DNA from 2 places in the Streptomyces sp. YJ-C3 genome. Region 1 is predicted to be linked to the other one. Evidence: riboswitches for the same ligand, from Rfam matches in the RefSeq annotation. Region 1 holds a riboswitch; the other holds the start of a gene.

Region 1 (9,365 bases):
GGAACGTTCAGGAACACGGGCGGGGCACCGTGCGCGCTGGATGCTTCTGGTTCCAGTGTGCGCGGTGCCCCGGAAGTGTGTACGTACGCAAGGGTACGTAACTGCCTCTAAACCCTTACAGGCCGGGGTACAGCGGGTGCTTCTCGGCCAGAGCGGTCACCCGGGCCTTGAGGGCGGCCGCGTCGTAGGCCGGCTTGAGGGCCTCGGCGATCACGTCGGCGACCTCGCGGAAGTCCTCGGCGTCGAAGCCGCGGGTGGCGAGGGCCGGGGTGCCGATGCGCAGGCCGGAGGTGACCATCGGCGGGCGCGGGTCGTTCGGGACCGCGTTGCGGTTGACCGTGATGCCGACCTCGTGGAGGCGGTCCTCGGCCTGCTGGCCGTCGAGCTCGGAGTCGCGCAGGTCGACGAGGACCAGGTGCACGTCCGTGCCGCCGGAGAGCACGTTCACGCCGTTCGCGCGGGCGTCCTCGGAGGTCAGACGCTCGGCGAGGATGCGGGCACCCTCGACCGTGCGCTGCTGGCGCTCCTTGAAGTCCTCGCTCGCCGCGATCTTGAAGGAGACCGCCTTGGCGGCGATCACGTGCTCCAGGGGGCCGCCCTGGAAGCCCGGGAAGACCGAGGAGTTCAGCTTCTTCGCGAAGTCCTTCTTGGCGAGGATGATGCCGCCGCGCGGACCGCCGAGCGTCTTGTGCGTCGTGGACGTGACGACGTCGGCGTGCGGGACCGGGTTCGGGTGCAGGCCCGCGGCCACGAGGCCCGCGAAGTGCGCCATGTCGACCCACAGGTACGCCTCGACCTCGTCGGCGATGCGACGGAACTCGGCGAAGTCCAGCTGGCGCGGGTACGCCGACCAGCCCGCGATGATCACCTTGGGGCGGTGCTCCTTGGCGAGCGCCTCGACCTCGGCCATGTCGACCAGGCCGTTGTCGTCCACGTGGTACGGGACCACGTTGAACTGCTTGCCGGAGAAGTTCAGGCGCATGCCGTGCGTGAGGTGACCGCCGTGCGCCAGGTCCAGGCCGAGGATCGTGTCGCCCGGCGTGGCCAGCGCGAACAGGGCGGCCTGGTTCGCGGAGGCGCCCGAGTGGGGCTGCACGTTGGCGTACTCGGCGCCGAACAGCTCCTTGACCCGGTCGATCGCGATCTGCTCGGTGACGTCGACGTGCTCGCAGCCGCCGTAGTAGCGGCGGCCGGGGTAGCCCTCGGCGTACTTGTTGGTGAGGACCGAGCCCTGGGCCTCCATGACGGCGACCGGCGCGAAGTTCTCCGACGCGATCATTTCCAGCGTCGACTGCTGGCGGTGCAGCTCGGCGTCGACGGCCTTGGCCACGTCCGGGTCGAGCTCGTGCAGGGACTCGTTCAGTACGGACTTGTCGGACATCTTCGGTCAGCTCCCGGAGAACTCGGTGTACTCGTCGGCGGTGAGCAGGTCCTTCGGCTCCTCGGCGATCCGGACCTTGAACAGCCAGCCGCCCTCGAAGGGGGCCGAGTTCACCAGGGACGGGTCGTCGACGACGTCCTGGTTGGTCTCGGTGACCTCGCCGGACACGGGGGAGTACAGGTCGGAGACCGACTTGGTGGACTCCAGCTCGCCGCAGGTCTCGCCCGCGGTGATGGTGTCGCCGACCTCGGGGAGCTGGACGAACACGATGTCACCGAGCGCGTTGGCCGCGTGCTCCGTGATGCCGACCGTGGCGACGCCGTCCTCGACGGCCGACAGCCACTCGTGCTCCTTGCTGTAACGCAGCTGCTGGGGGTTGCTCATGATGCGAATTCTCCTGTACGCGGGACGGTGCTGGTGACAGTGGGGTGAGCGCTACGGGGTGGCGCGGGTTACTTCTGGCGCTTGTAGAACGGCAGCGCGACGACCTCGTAGGGCTCGTGCGTACCGCGGATGTCCACGCCGACACCCGCCGTGCCCGGCGCGGCGTGCCCGGCGTCGACGTAGGCCATGGCGATCGGCTTGCCGAGCGTCGGGGACGGGGCGCCGGAGGTGACCTCGCCGATCACCCGGCCGTCGTGGACGACCGGCATGCCCGCGCGCGGGACCCGGCGCCCCGCGGCGACCAGGCCGACGAGCTTGCGGGGCGGGGCGGTCTCGGCGCGCTCGGCGGCGGCCGTCAGCGCCTCGCGGCCCACGAAGTCGCCCTCCTTCTCGAACTTCACGACCCGGCCGAGGCCCGCGTCGAACGGCGTCAGCCCGGTGGTCAGCTCGTGCCCGTACAGCGGCATGCCCGCCTCCAGGCGCAGCGTGTCGCGGCAGGACAGGCCGCACGGGACGATGCCGTACTCCGCGCCCGCCTCGGTCAGCGCCTGCCACAGCTTCTCGGCGTCGGCGGGGGCGACGAACAGCTCGAAGCCGTCCTCGCCGGTGTAGCCGGTGCGCGCGATGAGCGCCTCGACACCGGCGACGGTGCCGGGCAGACCCGCGTAGTACTTCAGTCCGTCCAGGTCGGCGTCCGTGACGGACTTCACGATGGCGGGGGAGTGCGGGCCCTGCACGGCGATCAGCGCGTACGCGTCCCGGTCGTCGCGGACCTCGGCGTCGAACCCGGCGGCGCGCTCGGTCAGGGCGTCGAGGACGGTCTGCGCGTTGCCCGCGTTCGCGACGACCATGTACTCGGTCTCGGCGAGGCGGTAGACGATCAGGTCGTCGAGGATCCCGCCGTCCGCGCGGCAGATCATGGTGTAGCGGGCGCGGCCGACGCCGACCGTGGCGATGTTGCCCACGAGGGAGAAGTTCAGGAACGCGGCCGCGTCCGGCCCGGTGACCGTGATCTCGCCCATGTGGGACAGGTCGAAGAGCCCGGCCTTCGTACGCACCGCGTTGTGCTCGTCGCGCTCGCTGGCGTAGCGCAGCGGCATGTCCCAGCCGGCGAAGTCGGTCATCGTGGCGCCCAGCGAGCGATGCAGGGCGTCGAGGGCGGTGGTACGGGTCATGGCTGGTGCTCCCGGGCGTGACGGCGATGGCGAGGGGTCCCCCGTGGCGGAGGTCCTCCCCATCTGTCATCGGAACCTGAGAGGTTCGCCCCGACCACACGTACTGGTGGTCATGGCTTGCACCTTGGGTGGGGCCGCCGTGCTGGACGGACGGCCCGCTTTTCAGATGTGCCTCGCCCGCGCGGTACGGGGCCTGAGAGATTCAAGGGAGGAACTTGCTCCTTCGGCGTCCGGGTACCCGTATGTCTCGAGTAGGTGTCCGGAACTCTCCCGCGCGGATTCAAGCGGCCGGTATGCGGTTGTGTGCGCTTGGCGCGCACATCATTGCATGCCCGCCGAACGGGGAAACCCCTTGTAGGGCATTACCTTCTCTTTACACTTGGCGGGCAGGAGTGGCGTGACCGGAACGGGGAGGACGATCACGGTGCATAAGGCAGTCGTGGGGGCGTACGCGACGACGGCATCAGCCGTCACGGTGGTGCCGGGGGTGCGGGTGCCGCGGCAGCGTTCGGTGCGGGATCTTCGCGGGCGCGGCGGCCGTACGCCGCGCCGGATCGGGTTCGCGGCGGGCGACCTCGTCGTGCTGTCGGGGCTGCCGGGCAGCGGCAAGTCGACCCTGATGCGGCGGGCCGTCACGGTCGTGCGCATCGACTCCCAGGACACCCGGGAGCGCTGGGCCGCCCGGCTGCCGCGCGGCGTGCCGTACGCGCTCTACCGCCCGCTGGTCCGCATCGCGCACTACGTGGGCCTGCGGCGGGCGATGCACTCCGGCGCGAGCGTCGTCGTGCACGACTGCGGCACCCAGGCCTGGGTGCGCCGCTGGGTGATCCGCACGGCCCGGCGGCGCGGCGTCGCCGTCCATCTGGTGCTGCTCGACGTCCCGCCGCGGGCGGCGCTCGACGGGCAGCGGGAGCGGGGCCGCGGGGTGTCGCGGTACGCGTTCGCGCGGCACCGCCGGGCGGTGGGCGCGCTGGTGACGTCGACGGAGCGGGGCGAGCTGCCGGAGGGCATCGAGTCGGCGGTGCTGCTGGACCGGGCGGCGACCGACGCGCTCGGCGGGATCACGTTCCGGGAGTAGCCCCGCCGGGCCCGGCCGGCGACGCGTATCGTCGGCGGCTATGGAACACCCGGCACACCACGAGGGCGCCCACGCCCACCCGGCCCAGGGCTGGCCTGCGAACGAGCTGGAGGAGGTCCTCGCCGCGGCGCTCGGCGTCGACGGGGCGGGCGGCCGCATCGTCGAGGTCCTGGGCCGCAGCCCGATCTGGATCCCGCTGCCCCAGGGCGGCAGCGCCGCGAGCCGCGACCTCGATCTGCCCACGCTGGAGATCGAGGGACAGGCCTACGTCCCCGTCTTCAGCTCCGAGCAGCAGTTCATGCAGGTCACCGGCGGACGGATGGACTGCACCGTGGCCCCGGCCGCCGAGTTCGCGCGGGGACTGCCGGCCCAGGTCGGGCTCGCCCTGAACCCGGACGGCGCCGTCGGTGTCCCGCTGCCCCCGGCCGCCGTCGCCGAGCTGGCCCGCAGCGGCCGCACCCCGCTCGACGGCCCGTCCTCCGGCGGCCGCGTCGTCCTCTCCGAGCCGGACTGGCAGCACGACCCGGTGGACTTCCTGACGGCAGTGCGCGAGGAGTTCGCGGCGGCCGGCACCGTGCTGAGCGCCCGCCGCTGCCTCGCCGTCGTCGAGGACGGGGCCCCGTCCCTGTTCATCGGCGTGGAACTGACCCAGTGGGAGGGCTCCGCGCGCGACATCCCGCTGGACGCGCTGGGCCGTGCGCTGGGCCGGACACCGGTCGGCTGGCCGGTGAACCTGGTCTTCCTCGACGTCACGCAGGACCCGGTCGCCGACTTCCTGCGCACCCGGGTACGCCCGTTCTACGTACAGGAACGGTGACCCCGTCCGTCAAGTCGGTGTCAGTAACGCCGCTTAAGCTGGTTTCATGACCTGACCGGGCGGCACTGTGCCCCCGGTCACGGCGAACACGGACGTTCACGAAGGGGCGGTTACGGGTGAGTGCGTCGGGCACGGCCGCGGCCGGACAGGTCGAGCACATGCTGCGCCAGGTGACTCCCGGGCGCTACGACGCGTACGAGGCGCTCCTCGCGGCCCTCGCCGACCCCGCGGCCGGACAGGTCTGGATGCTGCTCTGGCACGGCCAGGCCGGCTCGCCCGACGCCCAGTACGGGAACATGGACGTCGACGGATTCTCGTACGCCCCCTGCGTCACCTCCGCCCAGGAGCTGTCCGCGTCCGGCTGGTCGCGGGCCTACGAGGTGGTCGGCGGCGTCGACGCGGCCCGCACCCTCTACCCCGACCACTACGGCCTGTGGCTCAACCCGCACGCGCCCGGCGGCGGCGTCGGGGTGCCCTGGCTCGATCTGCGCCGCATCGCCGGCGGCCTCGACCGCCAGCCCGCCGGACCGCTGCGGCTGTCCGACCCGACCATCGAGATCCCGCAGTTCTACGCGGTCCTCGCGCAGAACGCGCACCGCACCACCGCGATCCGCTCGCTGCGCCGCGCCTGGGTGCAGCCCGCGCTCGGCGCCCCGTATCTCGCGATCGGCCTCGACGTCTACGACACGTCCCCGGCGTCCGTCGACTCCGTGCGGGCGATGATGCAGCAGTCCATCACGGCGGTGCCGGACGGACTGCCCGTCTCGACGGTCGCCATGTCCGACGAGTACGACCCGGTGGCGATGTGGCTGCGGGCCAATGCCCGGCCGTTCTACGACCGGGAGGCGCACGCGGCCCCCGCGGCGCCGGCCGGCGGGGGCTACGGCTACCCGCCGCCCTACGGCGCGTCCTACTGACCGGTCCCGCCCGCTGACCGGCCCGCTCGCCTCCTCCATCGGTTCCCGCCCGGTTCCCCGCTCAACTCCCCGCGTACGGCCGTGATTTCGAGTACGGGCGGGTTGGGGAGAGAAGCGCACATGTGGGCCCAATGTCCGACCTGGCGCCGCTTCCATCCCAACTGCCCACTGTCCGACCGTCGTTCACGGCCGTCCGGATAACGGAACACCCCTGACCGCATCACGTTTAGGCATCCTTTCAACGTGAGATCTGGCGGCTGATCGCACGCGCGTTGAAGACTCCCCGAATGCAGGGCCGTTCGGGCCCTTGTGCGAGTCGCCCGCGCCGGAGCCCGGTCCGCGGAGCAGCGGCATCCGCACCGCAGTCGAGTACGGGGCCGCCACAGCGGCAAGCGCGGGCCGGTCATCCCCGGCCGGGAAGGGGCAGTCACTCGTGACCGCACCGATCGAGACCACCGGAGCAGCGACCGAAGTGTCGCCGGAGGCGGTCCTTGCCGGGGCGGGGGCCGAGCGCATCGAAGGCCGGTCTCTCGGGCGGATCGCCTGGAACCGCTTCAAGAAGGACAAGATCGCTGTCGCCGGCGGCGTCATCGTCGTCCTGCTCATCCTCATCGCCGCCTTCGCACGCCCCCTCCAGCACCTCTTCGGCCTCGACCCGAACACCTTCCACCAGGACCTCATCGACCCGACGACCTCGCTCCCCAAGGGCGGGCTCGGCGGCATGAGCGCCGACCACCCGCTGGGCGTGGAACCGAAGTTCGGGCGCGACATCCTCGCCCGCATCCTCGAGGGCTCCTGGGTCTCGCTCGTCGTCGCCTTCGGCGCCACCGTCCTGTCGAACGTCATCGGGGCGATCCTCGGCGTCGTCGCCGGGTACTACGGCGGCCGCGTCGACTCGATCATCAGCCGCATGATGGACACGTTCCTCGCGTTCCCGCTGCTGCTGTTCGCGATCTCGATCTCCGCGACGCTGCAGGGCGGCGCGTTCGGCCTGAACGGTCTGCCGCTGCACATCTGCGTCCTGATCTTCGTGATCGGCTTCTTCAACTGGCCCTATCTGGGCCGGATCGTGCGCGGCCAGACCCTGGCGCTGCGCGAGCGGGAGTTCGTGGACGCCGCGCGGGGCATGGGTGCCCGCGGCCCGTACATCCTCTTCCGCGAACTGATGCCGAACCTGGTCGGCCCGATCATCGTCTACTCGACGCTGCTGATCCCGACCAACATCATCTTCGAGGCGTCCCTCAGCTTCCTCGGCGTGGGCATCCAGCCGCCGCAGGCCTCCTGGGGCGGCATGCTCAACCAGGCCGTCGACTACTTCCAGGTCGATCCGCAGTACATGATCGTTCCGGGCCTCGCCATCTTCGTCACCGTGCTGGCGTTCAACCTGCTCGGTGACGGTCTCCGCGACGCTCTCGACCCGCGCAGCCGCTGACCCCGGCCACTTCGAGAGCTCCACAAGTTTCCGACAATGGAGGGGAATTCGACCATCATGCGAAGGTCATCAATCGCCGCGGTCGCGGCCATCGGCAGCGTCAGCCTGCTGCTCGCCGGCTGCAGCAAGGCAGACGACGGCTCGGACGACAACGCGAAGTCGGCCGGTGCGAACGCCGCCACGAAGGACGTCGTCAACGCCTCCACGAAGAAGGGCGGCACGGTCACCTACGCGATGTCGGACGTCCCCGACTCGTTCGACCCGGGCAACACGTACTACGCCTACATGTACAACTTCAGCCGGCTGTACGCCCGCCCGCTGATGACGTTCAAGCCCGACGCGGGGGAGAAGGGCAACACGCTCGTCCCCGACCTCGCCTCGGCGCCCGGCAAGTCCTCGGACGGCGGCAAGACCTGGACGTACACGATCCGCAAGGGTCTGGAGTACCAGGACGGCACGCCGATCACGTCCAAGGACGTCAAGTACGCCGTCGAGCGCTCGAACTTCGCGCGTGACGTGCTCTCGCTCGGCCCCAACTACTTCCAGCAGTTCCTCAAGGACGGCGACAAGTACAAGGGCCCCTACAAGGACAAGAGCGACGAGGGCCTGAAGTCCATCGAGACGCCGGACGACAACACGATCGTCTTCCATCTCAACCAGGCTTTCCAGGAGTTCGACTACCTGGTCGCCACCCCGCAGACCGCGCCGGTGCCGAAGGCCAAGGACGACGGCATCGACTACGTCAAGCACATCGTCTCCTCGGGCTCGTACCAGTTCCAGAGCTACCAGGAGGGCAAGCAGGCCGTCCTGGTCCGCAACAAGAACTTCGACCCGAAGACGGACCCGCTGCGCAAGCAGTACCCGGACAAGATCGTCGTCAACCTGAAGGTCAACCAGCAGACGATCGACAAGGACCTGCAGTCCGGCGACACCCTGATCGACCTGCAGGGCAAGGGCGTCGACACGCAGACCCAGGCGCAGCTGGTCAACGACAAGTCGAAGATGGCGAACACGGACAACGCCTACGGCGGCCGTCTCGTCTACGCGGCGATCAACACCAAGCTGAAGCCCTTCACGAACGTCGAGTGCCGCAAGGCCGTCGAGTACGCGATCGACAAGGTCTCGGTGCAGACCGCGCAGGGCGGCCCGATCCGCGGTGACATCGCCACCACGGTGCTGCCCCCGGACATCACGGGCTACGCCAAGGAAGACGTCTACGCCACCAGCGGCAACAAGGGTGACGTGGCCAAGGCCAAGGACGCCCTGAAGGCCTGCGGCGAGAAGAAGATCAACACCACGATCACGGCGCGCAGCGACCGTGACGAAGAGGTCTCCGGCGCCCAGGCGCTCATCGAGTCGCTGAAGAAGGTCGGCATCAACGCCAGCCTGAAGCAGTACCCGTCGGGCAAGTACTTCACCGACTACGCCGGTGTCCCGAAGTTCAACCAGAAGAACAACGTCGGCATCATCATGATGCAGTGGGGCGCCGACTGGCCGTCCGGCTACGGCTTCCTGCAGCAGATCCTGAACAGCAAGGCGGTCGGCCAGTCCGGCAACACCGCCCTGTCGGAGCTCGACGACAAGAAGGTCGACTCGATGCTCGCCGAGGCCATCGGGACGCCCGACGAGGCCAAGCGCAACGAGCTGTACGCGCAGGTCGACAAGCAGGCCATGGAGGACGCGGCGCTCGTTCCGCTGACCTACTTCAAGGTCCTGCTGTACCGCTCGCCGTACGCCACCAACCTGGTGTCCACGGCCGCCTTCAGCGGGCAGTACGACTACCTCAACGTCGGCACCACGAAGAAGTAGCAGCCCCGGAAGGCAGGTGAAGGCATTGGTGCCCGCGGGCCGCACGGTCCGCGGGCACCAGCGCCGGTCCCCGTGATCTCGTACATCATCCGCCGGTTGATCGCGGCAGTGATCCTGCTGCTGGTCGTCACCGCGGTCACCTTTGGCATCTTTTTCCTGCTGCCGAGAATTGCCGGCCAGACCGCCGACCAGCTCGCGCAGCAGTACATCGGCAAGAGTCCCTCGGCCGCGGACATCGCGGCGGTCAAGCGCAACCTCGGCCTGGACGAGCCCGTCTACACGCAGTACTGGCACTTCATCAAGGGGATCTTCGCGGGCTCCACCTACGACCTCGGCCCCACCACGGTGCACTGCAACGCGCCGTGCTTCGGC
Region 2 (9,365 bases), 4.2 Mb from region 1:
GGGCCAGGTGACCGGCTCCATCTCCGTCGTCGCGTTGAGCTTCATCGTGCAGGAGCCCAGCGGGATCATGCCGCGGTCGAGCGCGTAGTCGCGGTCGGCGAGCTTGCGCAGGTAGCGCAGCATCGCGGTCTCGGAGCGGTGCTGGTGGAAGACCGGGTGGGTCAGGATCTCGTCACCGCGCAGCAGCCCCTCGGGCAGCGCCTCGGCGACCTCGGCGTCCAGCGCCTCGATGTCCGCGTCGACCCCGAACGCGCCCCACACGGCGGCCAGTTGGTCGCGCGTCGTGGTCTCGTCGCAGGCCATCGACACCTGGTCGGCGTCGACGAGCCGCAGGTTCACCCCGGCCTCACGGGCGGCGCCGACGACCTCCGCGGCACGGCCCGGCACCCGGACCGTCACGGTGTCGAAGTACGCCCCGTGCACGACCTCGACGCCGCCCGCCGTCAGACCGGCGGCCAGCAGCGTGGCGTAGCGATGGGTGCGCTGCGCGATGGACCTCAGGCCGTCCGGACCGTGGTAGACGGCGTACATGCCGGCCATGACGGCGAGCAGCACCTGAGCCGTACAGATGTTGCTCGTGGCCTTCTCGCGCCGGATGTGCTGCTCACGCGTCTGCAGCGCGAGCCGGTACGCCTTGTTCCCGTCGGCGTCGACGGACACCCCGACGAGCCGCCCGGGCAGGGACCGCGCGAACTTCTCCCGTACGGCCATGTAGCCGGCGTGCGGGCCGCCGAAGCCCATCGGGACACCGAAGCGCTGGGTCGTGCCGACGGCGATGTCCGCGCCCAGCTCGCCCGGCGAGGTCAACAGCGTCAGAGCGAGAAGATCGGCGGCGACGGTGACGACGGCGCCCAGCTCGTGCGCCTGGTCGATCACCGGCTTGATGTCGCGCACGGCACCGGAGGCCCCCGGGTACTGCACGAGCACACCCACGACACCGCGCTCGGCGACCTCGGCGGGGATGCCGTCGCTCAGGTCGGCGACGACGATCTCGACACCGGTCGGCTCGGCGCGGGTCCGGATGACGGCGACGGTCTGCGGCAGCGCGTCCGCGTCGACGACGTACACGCCGTCCTTGACCTTGCCGATGCGCCGCGACAGCGCCATGGCCTCGGCGGCGGCCGTGCCCTCGTCGAGGAGGGAGGCACCGGAGGTCGGCAGCCCCGTCAGCTCGGCGACCATCGTCTGGAAGTTGAGCAGCGCCTCGAGGCGGCCCTGCGAGATCTCCGGCTGGTACGGCGTGTAGGCCGTGTACCAGGACGGGTTCTCCATGACGTTGCGCAGGATCACGGGCGGCGTGAAGGTGCCGTAGTAGCCGAGCCCGATCATCGAGCCGAGCACCTGGTTGCGGTCGGCGAGGGAGCGGAGCTCGGCGAGCACCTCGGCCTCGGTCCGGGCGGCCGGCAGCGCCAGCGCCTCGGCGCTCTTGATCACATCCGGCACCGCGGCCGCCGTCAGCTCGTCGAGCGAGCCATAGCCGACCTGCGCGAGCATCTTGGCCTGAGCGGCGTCGTCCGGACCGATGTGGCGCTGCTCGAAGGGGATTCCCTGCTCCAGCGCGGAGAGCGGAATACGGTTGGCGGTCATTGCGGAGGCCTCCTGGTCACCCGGACCTGCGAGGGGCACCACGGCGTGGGTGCCCGGACGGCCTCCCCCTCTGTCATCTCAACCTGAGAGCTTCACCGGTCCGCCCCGCACGATCACGGAACACACCGGTTTTCACCGTCGGTGAGAGCGGAAAACGTGCACCCCGCCCTGCTTTCCAGAGTGACCTCGTCCGTGCGGTACAGGGGCCTGAGAGATTCCGGGGAGGAGTTGCTCCTTCGGCGCCTCCGACGACGATCGGAGGACTCTCCCGCACGGGGTCAGCAGCCGTCTGCCAGCCTACCAGCGGCGACATGACCGGAACCCTCGAGTGGCCGCCTTCCCCAATGTGCTCTTTCGTAGTGCTTACAGACGAGTTGCGAGCAGCTGGAGGGCCCGTGCACACCGACGTCGACCCGCGCAACCTGATCGGCCGCAAGGCGTTCGACCGCAACGGAACCAAGATCGGCACGATCGACGAGGTCTACCTCGACGACGCCACGGGCGTCCCGGAATGGGCGGCGATACGGACGGGCCTCTTCAGCCGCGACGCCTTCGTCCCGCTGGAGCCCAGCGAACTGGTCGACGGCGCCCTCCGTGTCCCCTTCGAACGCTCCCTGATCAAGGACTCCCCCGACTTCGGCGTGGGCCGCCACCTCTCCCCCGAGCAGGAACTCCAGCTCTACCACCACTACGGTCTCGACATCACGGCCCCGCAGTCCCCGGACGTCCTGTTCGGCCGCATTGCGGGGGCGGACGAGGACCCCACCTGAGAGCGCCGTTCGCTAGGGTCAGGCGCTCGACACCGGTCTCTCCACTGGTCTCTCTACTGGTCTCTCCACCAACGGCAGGGGCTCCGCGGGCTCCAGCAGGGGATCGTCGACGAGGAACGTCCTGACCCGTCCGGGCCCGGCCGAGTACGGCGTCTCGAACCGTACGGTCACCCGCCCGAGCCCGCTCCCCTGCACCCACCCGGCGCCGAACTCGGCATGCCGCACATCGTGCCCGGCCATCCACCGCCGCTCGACGGGCTCGGCGACCGTCTCCTCGACCTCCTCCGGGCTCACCGCCCGCGCGTCCTCCGCCTGGTCCGCGGCCTCTTCCGAGGCGGCCTGTGCCTCCTGGGCCGCCTGCGCCGCCTGCGCGAACAGGTCCTCCTGCGTGAAGTCGGCGAGCCCGCTCACCCCGACCCCGAGCAACCGCACGCCGCCCGTCGTGTCCACGGACTCCAGCAGCCGCGCGGCGGCCTCCCGGACCACCCCCGGATCGTCCGTCGGCCCGCGCAGCGTCTCGGACCGCGTCAGGGTCGAGAAGTCGTAGCGCCGCACCTTCAGGACCACGGTCCGCCCGGACCGCTCGGCGGCCCGCAACCGCTCCACGCAGCGGTCGGCGAGCCGCTGCACCTCCATACGGACGCGCACGCGGTCATGAATGTCCACGTCGTACGTGTCCTCGACCGACACGGACTTGGAATCCCGCTCGGCGACGACGGGCCGGTCGTCGTGCGCCAGCGCCATGGCGTACAGATGCCCGCCGTGCGACTTGCCCAGCAGCCGCACCAGCTCGTCCTCTCCCGCCTCGGCGATCTCCGCCACGGTGAGGATCCCGGCCCGCCGCAGATGGTCCCCGGTCGCCGGCCCGACACCCGGCAGGATCCGTACGGACTTCGGCCCGAGCAGCGCCCGCTCGGTCCCCGGCCGTATCAGCATCAGCCCGTCCGGCTTGGCCTCCTCCGACGCGATCTTGGCCAGCATCTTGGAGGCGGCGATCCCGACCGACCCGGTCAGCCCGGTCACGCGCCGGATGTCCGTCCGCAGCCGCAAGCCGACGGCCTCGGCGGAAGCCTCGTCCCAGGCCACCTCACCGGCCTCCAGATCGACGAACGCCTCGTCCAGGCTCAGCGGCTCCACCAGCGGCGAAAGCTCCCTCAGGAGCCCCATCACCTGCTCGCTGACCTCCCGGTACAGCCGGAACCGCGGCACGAGGTACGCGGCGTTCGGAGCGAGCCGGCGCGCCTGGCCCATCGGCATGGCCGAATGCACCCCGAACCTGCGCGCTTCGTACGACGCGGTGGCCACCACACCACGCGGCCCGAGCCCGCCCACGACGACCGCTTTCCCGCGCAGGCTCGGCTTCGCCGCCTGCTCGGCAGAGGCGTAGAAGGCATCCATGTCGAGATGCAGGATCGTCGGCGCGGCTCTCACGTCACCGATGCTGCCTCACGCCACTGACAACGCGGCCGCACGACCGTCACACGGCCCTGTTGCGCCGCCTCGCGAGCTCGTCCGCGGGATTGTGCCCGACGAGCGTCTCCCCGGTGTCCACCCGCTCCCCGTGCAGCTGCGACAGGGCGCTCTCCACGTCCCGCCAGACCACGCCCACGGCGATCCCGAAGATCCCCTGACCGCCCTGGAGCAGCTCGTGCACCTCGGTCGGCGACGTGCACTCGTAGACGGTCGCGCCGTCGCTCATGAGGGTCATGCGCTCCAGGTCCCTGAAGCCCCGCTCGCGCAGATGCTGCACAGCGGTGCGAATGTTCTGCAGCGAGACACCCGTGTCCAGGAAACGCTTGACGACCTTCAGGACGACGACGTCCCGGAAGCTGTACAGACGCTGTGTCCCCGACCCGTACGCGGGCCGCACACTCGGCTCGACAAGGCCGGTTCTCGCCCAGTAGTCGAGCTGTCGATAGGTGATGCCGGCCGCCGCGCACGCGGTCGGACCCCGGTATCCGATCTGCTCGGAAGTCGCTTCGCCGCTCTCCCCCGCCACCGCAGACACTGCCTGCGGGCGCTGCGGAGTGTGATCGGCCGCGCTGCCGTGAAACGAGTACGGACCGCCCGTCGCCGTACCGTCGCCGCTGCTTCTCACGCCGACCTCCTCATTGACCTGCCTTCTCGACGGTAGGCAGTCACAAGGGGTGCGTCAACGAACGCCACACTCGCCACGCCGAGTGATAATCACCCTACGAGTGGTTTCCCGTATCCCGCCGCCGGGAAAGGCTAGCCGAATGCGCCGAGGCGGCCGCCCCTCGGGCGACCGCCTCATGGTCATTGTGTGCCGATCACTGGCTATTGGTCCCGAAGTCCTCGGGCGAGATCTGGTCCAGGAACTCGCGGAACTTCTCCACTTCGTCCTCCTGCTCGTCCGGGATCGCGATCCCGGCGTCGTCCAGGACTCCGTCGCTGCCGAAGATCGGGGTCCCGGTGCGCAGCGCGAGCGCTATGGCATCGGACGGGCGGGCGCTGACCTCGACGCCGCTCGCGAACACCAGCTCCGCGTAGAAGACACCCTCCCGCAGGTCCGTGATGCGTACTTCGGTGAGCTCCTGACCGACCGCTTCGAGCACGTCCTTGAACAGGTCGTGCGTCAGCGGACGCGCGGGGGCCATGCCCTGCTGGGCGAAGGCGATCGCCGTCGCCTCCCCCGGTCCGATCCAGATGGGAAGGTAACGGTCGCCTCCCACTTCACGCAGGAGCACGATCGGCTGGTTGGAGGGCATTTCGACCCGGACACCTACGACGTCGAGCTCGTTCACACAGCAACCCTAGGACGTGCCCGGCCGGTTTGGGTAGTCGGGCATGCGCCGGGGACCGGGCCCACGGCACTCGCCCGCCCCTGCGATCAGGGCAGACGGACCCCGAGTGCGGTCTGCACGAGTGCGGCATGCAGCCGTACGGTCAGGCCCGCCAGCTCCTTGGCCCGCGCCTGCGCGAGGGCCCTGGTCTGCGGATTGCGGTGCACCTTGAGCGGTGCGACGACCGAGTCCACGAGCCCGGCCTCACGGTCCGCGGCCGCCCGCATGACCCGCAGATGCCGGGGCTCGATACCGAACCGGCCCAACTCACCCACCAGCTCGGCGACGGATACGGCCGCGGCGTCGTAACCGCCGTCCGGCAACGGGGCGATGAGCCCGTACGACTCCCACTCGTCGAGCTCCCCCTCGCCGATCCCCACGGCGGCGAGCAGCTCGTCCCGGCCGACGCGAGCGGCGGTGGGGCCGTCCCCGGCGTCGTCCGCGGCGTCGCCGGGCCGTCCGGGAGCGGGCACGGGCAGGGGCTCGCCCCGCTCCAGGGCGTCGAGCTGCTCCTTGATGACCTTCAGGGGCAGGTAGTGGTCACGCTGCATGCGCAGGACGTGGGCGAGTCGCTCGACGTCGTCCGGGCTGAACTTGCGGTAGCCCGAAGGCGTCCGCTGCGGCTCGATGAGACCCTCGGACTCCAAGAACCTGATCTTGGAAATGGTGACTTCGGGGAACTCGTCGCGCAGCATGTTCAGCACGGTGCCGATGCTCATCAGCCGACTGTCCGCGGTGGCGGTGCCGCTTCCGGCACCGCCCCTCGGTGTATGAAGCATGGACCTTCCTGAAGGTTCGCTGATGGGTCAGATACCTCGCTGGCTCGCGTAGAACACCAGCCGGTACTTGCCGATCTGCACCTCGTCACCGTTGTTCAGCAGCACGGAGTCGATGCGCTCCCGGTTGACGTACGTCCCGTTGAGGCTGCCGACGTCGGAGACCGTGAACGTGCCGTCCTGCTGGCGACGGAACTCCACGTGGCGGCGCGACACGGTCACGTCGTCCAGGAAGATGTCGCTCTGCGGGTGACGCCCCGCCGTGGTCAGGTCGCCGTCCAGGAGGAAGCGGCTGCCCGAGTTCGGGCCGCGCCGCACCACCAGGAGCGCCGAACCCAGCGGCAGCGCGTCGACCGCGGCCTGGGCCTCGGGCGACAGGGCCGGCAGCTGCGTCTGACCGGTGGCCTCCGGGTCGTACGACTCGAGACCCGAGATGGAGATCGTGGACGTCGTCTCGGACGGCCCCTCGGCCGCCACCCCGCCACGCAGCGGCGCACCACAGTTGGAGCAGAACCGGCTGTTCTCGCCGTTCCGGTTTCCGCACCTCGTACACACCAGGGCCGACATGGACGGATCCTCCTGCCGCGGCTGCCCCGCGGGGGCGTGGGACGCGTACGGGTCGGAGCCGAACCCTCCACCCGTACTTGAGGTTGACGGTTCCCCGAAACCTATGCGGCCGGAACCGGCAGGGTCAACAGACGACGCGCCCTGTCCGCCCGAATTGTCACCGCCGACCTGGTCCCGGAACAGCGGGCGCTCGCCCACCTGTGTCTCCGGCACGTCTCCGTGGCGCGGCGCACGATGACGGGCGTCCTCACGCGCACTCTTGCCGAACAACTTCGCAAACAACTTCACGGGCGATTCCCCTTGACCGAAACAGACCCGCCCGTGGGGCAGGACGAACCCTGATTGCACACATCGGCGTACATCAATGACACGGACATCCTCACAACGTCCGTATCCGCCAAACAGTTTCCACCACGCACCCCGCCTACGGTGCGCCGACCCCCCGCAACCTCATGCCCTCGCATGACATCCCCCATGCGCCCGCGCCTCACTGCGAGGACGACCGAGCGTAGTCAGGCCGCTGCGCTGCCCGCAAGGCGTCCACAACGATCTTCTCCGAGCGGCTCACGGACACCGTGGCCTGCTCCTTCTCCAGTGTCTGCACCACACCTCCGGGGATGTTGAGGGCCGGTTCCAGGTCCTGCGGCTTGCCGATGACCTTGAAGACGTACGGCTGGCTGATCTTCTGCCCGTCCACGCTGACCCCCTTCCCTCCACTCGCGTCCGTAAGGTACGTGTTCGCCACGACGCGCACGTCGTTCACCTGGATCGCCTCGGCACCCGCCGCCCGCAGCTCCTGGATCGCGTCGAGCAGCATGTCCGCCTCGACGGCCCGATGGGTGTCGGTGACGGTCATGGTGATCCCTGGACCCTGCGCGCCCACGGTGCCCGCCAGAATGCCGAGCTGGCGCTCCTTCTCGACCGTCTGCTTGCGCGCCTCCTCCGCCTGGTCCGAGCTGTTCTCCAACTCGGTGCGCTGGTCCTCGAGACCTTGCTTCTCATCTTCCAGACGCTGCGTCCGGTCATCGAGTTCATCGAGAATGCGGACGAGATCTTCCTGCCGCGCACCTCGCAGAGCGCTGTTGTCGCTGTTGGAACGCACCTGGATGGCGAGTCCGAGGCCCAGCACGAACAGCAGCACGGCCACGGTCAGTTGGGCACGCGACACGCGCGGCGGCCACAGGCCCTTCACCAGCCGCTGACGCCCGGTCAGCTGCGGCTCACCGGCCGGCTCCGGTTCCGGTACCGGCTCCCCGGCCGCCGGCGCCACTTCGGCGGGCAGTTCCTTGCGCAGCCGGTTCTCCTGCTCGGCCGCGTCCCGGTCCTCGGCGTTGTCGCCGTGCTCAGCGTTCATCGGCCTCACGCCCGGAAGACGTGCCGACGGATGGCGGCCGCGTTGGAGAAGATACGGATGCCGAGGACGACGACGACGCCGGTGGACAGCTGGGCCCCGACGCCCAACTTGTCGCCCAGGAAGACGATGAGCGCGGCCACGACGACGTTCGACAGGAACGACACGACGAACACCTTGTCGACGAAGATCCCGTCCAGCATGGCGCGCAGCCCGCCGAACACCGCGTCGAGCGCCGCGACCACGGCGATCGGAAGGTAGGGCTCGACCACCGCCGGAACCTCGGGACGGACGAACAGCCCGACCACGACTCCCACGACGAGGCCCAGTACGGCGATCACGATGTGCCCTTCTGCTCTGCTCTCGGCTGTGCTGTACGTACGATCACGCTGGGTGCGGCGGGAAGCTTGATGTCCCCCTGGGCCGAAATGCTGGTCCGGATCCCGAAGTTCTCCTGCAGGGCGTGCAGATACAACCCGTCAGGACTGTTCTGGAACCGGGTGCTCAGCCGCTGTCCGTCCCCCACCGCGAGCACCGTGTAAGGCGGCACCAGCGGCTTGTTGTCGACCAGTATCGCGTCACCCGCGGCCCTGATGGCGGACAGTGCGGTGAGCCGCTGCCCGTTGATGCTGACGGCCTCGGCGCCCGACTGCCACAGGCCGTTGATGACCCGCTGCATGTCGCGGTCGCGCACCCGCCCGGTGTCGGAGAACCCGCTGCTCTCCCGCGGCCCGCTGCCGCCGCCGGACGTGGCCGACTTGGCGTCGTCGACCACGAGCTTGACGCCGGGCCCGTGCACGGCGACGGCGCCCGAGAGCACCCCCACCAACTCGCCCTGCTCACCGCCGTGCTTCTTCAGCGCCTCACGCTGCATGTCCCCCACGTCGGTCCGCAACGAGTCGACCTGGCCCTCCAGTTTGTCGGCGGACTCGGTCTCCTGATCGATGCGGTCGATGAGCTCCTCGCGCTCCTTGGCCACGACCGGCGCGGCCACCCGGGCCTGCGCGGCGCCGACGGTCACCACGAGCGCGGCGAGCACCAGCCCCGCGGCGAGCCCGAGCTTCGCGCGCAGTGTCTTCGGCAGCCCGCTCTGCCCCAGAGCCCGCCTGCGGGCAGCGGCTTCCGCGTACCCGTCGTCCAGGCTGTGGTCCATCACATTGGTCAGCAGCGACATGGAGGCGTCGGGGCGCGCGGGGCGCTTGGGGGTGCTCCGAACGGGGGGCTGCTGCGGCATGCCGCACATATTCGCACGTCGTGGCCGCTACCTCCGAATGGCCCCGTCGGCGAGCCGGTCGGCGCCCTCGACGGGCGCCGACCGGAGCCTGCGCGGACTCAGCGCCCGGCGCTGTCCACCACGGCCGACCACTCGTCGAGCAGCTGCTGCGCCGAGGCGTCGTCGGGCCCCTCGGCCCACAGATGGGTGACGGCCTCCGCCGGGTCGGGCAGCACCATGACCCAGCGCCCGTCCGCCTCCACGACCCGTACGCCGTCGGTCGTGTCCACGGACCGG

What was found. A riboswitch is a leader RNA that binds a small molecule or an ion and turns the genes downstream of it on or off. The one in region 1 is predicted to bind glycine.
Region 2: another riboswitch for glycine. It lies ahead of gcvP (aminomethyl-transferring glycine dehydrogenase); the one in region 1 lies ahead of gcvT (glycine cleavage system aminomethyltransferase GcvT).

What each region holds. Positions count from the first base shown of each region.
Region 1 is NZ_CM132685.1:1,675,332-1,684,696, forward strand. Features, by position in the region: gene glyA (serine hydroxymethyltransferase) at 116-1,381, opposite strand; gene gcvH (glycine cleavage system protein GcvH) at 1,388-1,765, opposite strand; gene gcvT (glycine cleavage system aminomethyltransferase GcvT) at 1,834-2,940, opposite strand; glycine riboswitch at 2,994-3,112, opposite strand; glycine riboswitch at 3,113-3,223, opposite strand; gene ACVHNB_RS07480 (AAA family ATPase) at 3,365-4,018, shown strand; gene ACVHNB_RS07485 (enhanced serine sensitivity protein SseB) at 4,059-4,835, shown strand; gene ACVHNB_RS07490 (enhanced serine sensitivity protein SseB C-terminal domain-containing protein) at 4,952-5,752, shown strand; gene ACVHNB_RS07495 (ABC transporter permease) at 6,186-7,184, shown strand; gene ACVHNB_RS07500 (ABC transporter substrate-binding protein) at 7,242-8,993, shown strand; gene ACVHNB_RS07505 (ABC transporter permease) at 9,066-9,365, shown strand, end outside.
Region 2 is NZ_CM132685.1:5,882,375-5,891,739, forward strand. Features, by position in the region: gene gcvP (aminomethyl-transferring glycine dehydrogenase) at 1-1,587, opposite strand, end outside; glycine riboswitch at 1,773-1,868, opposite strand; gene ACVHNB_RS26310 (PRC-barrel domain-containing protein) at 1,983-2,357, shown strand; gene ACVHNB_RS26315 (DNA polymerase IV) at 2,376-3,788, opposite strand; gene ACVHNB_RS26320 (MerR family transcriptional regulator) at 3,835-4,455, opposite strand; gene ACVHNB_RS26325 (bifunctional nuclease family protein) at 4,649-5,122, opposite strand; gene ftsR (transcriptional regulator FtsR) at 5,209-5,940, opposite strand; gene ACVHNB_RS26335 (FHA domain-containing protein) at 5,968-6,909, opposite strand; gene ACVHNB_RS26340 (DUF881 domain-containing protein) at 6,992-7,858, opposite strand; gene ACVHNB_RS26345 (small basic family protein) at 7,864-8,196, opposite strand; gene ACVHNB_RS26350 (DUF881 domain-containing protein) at 8,193-9,098, opposite strand; gene ACVHNB_RS26355 (sugar phosphate nucleotidyltransferase) at 9,188-9,365, opposite strand, start outside.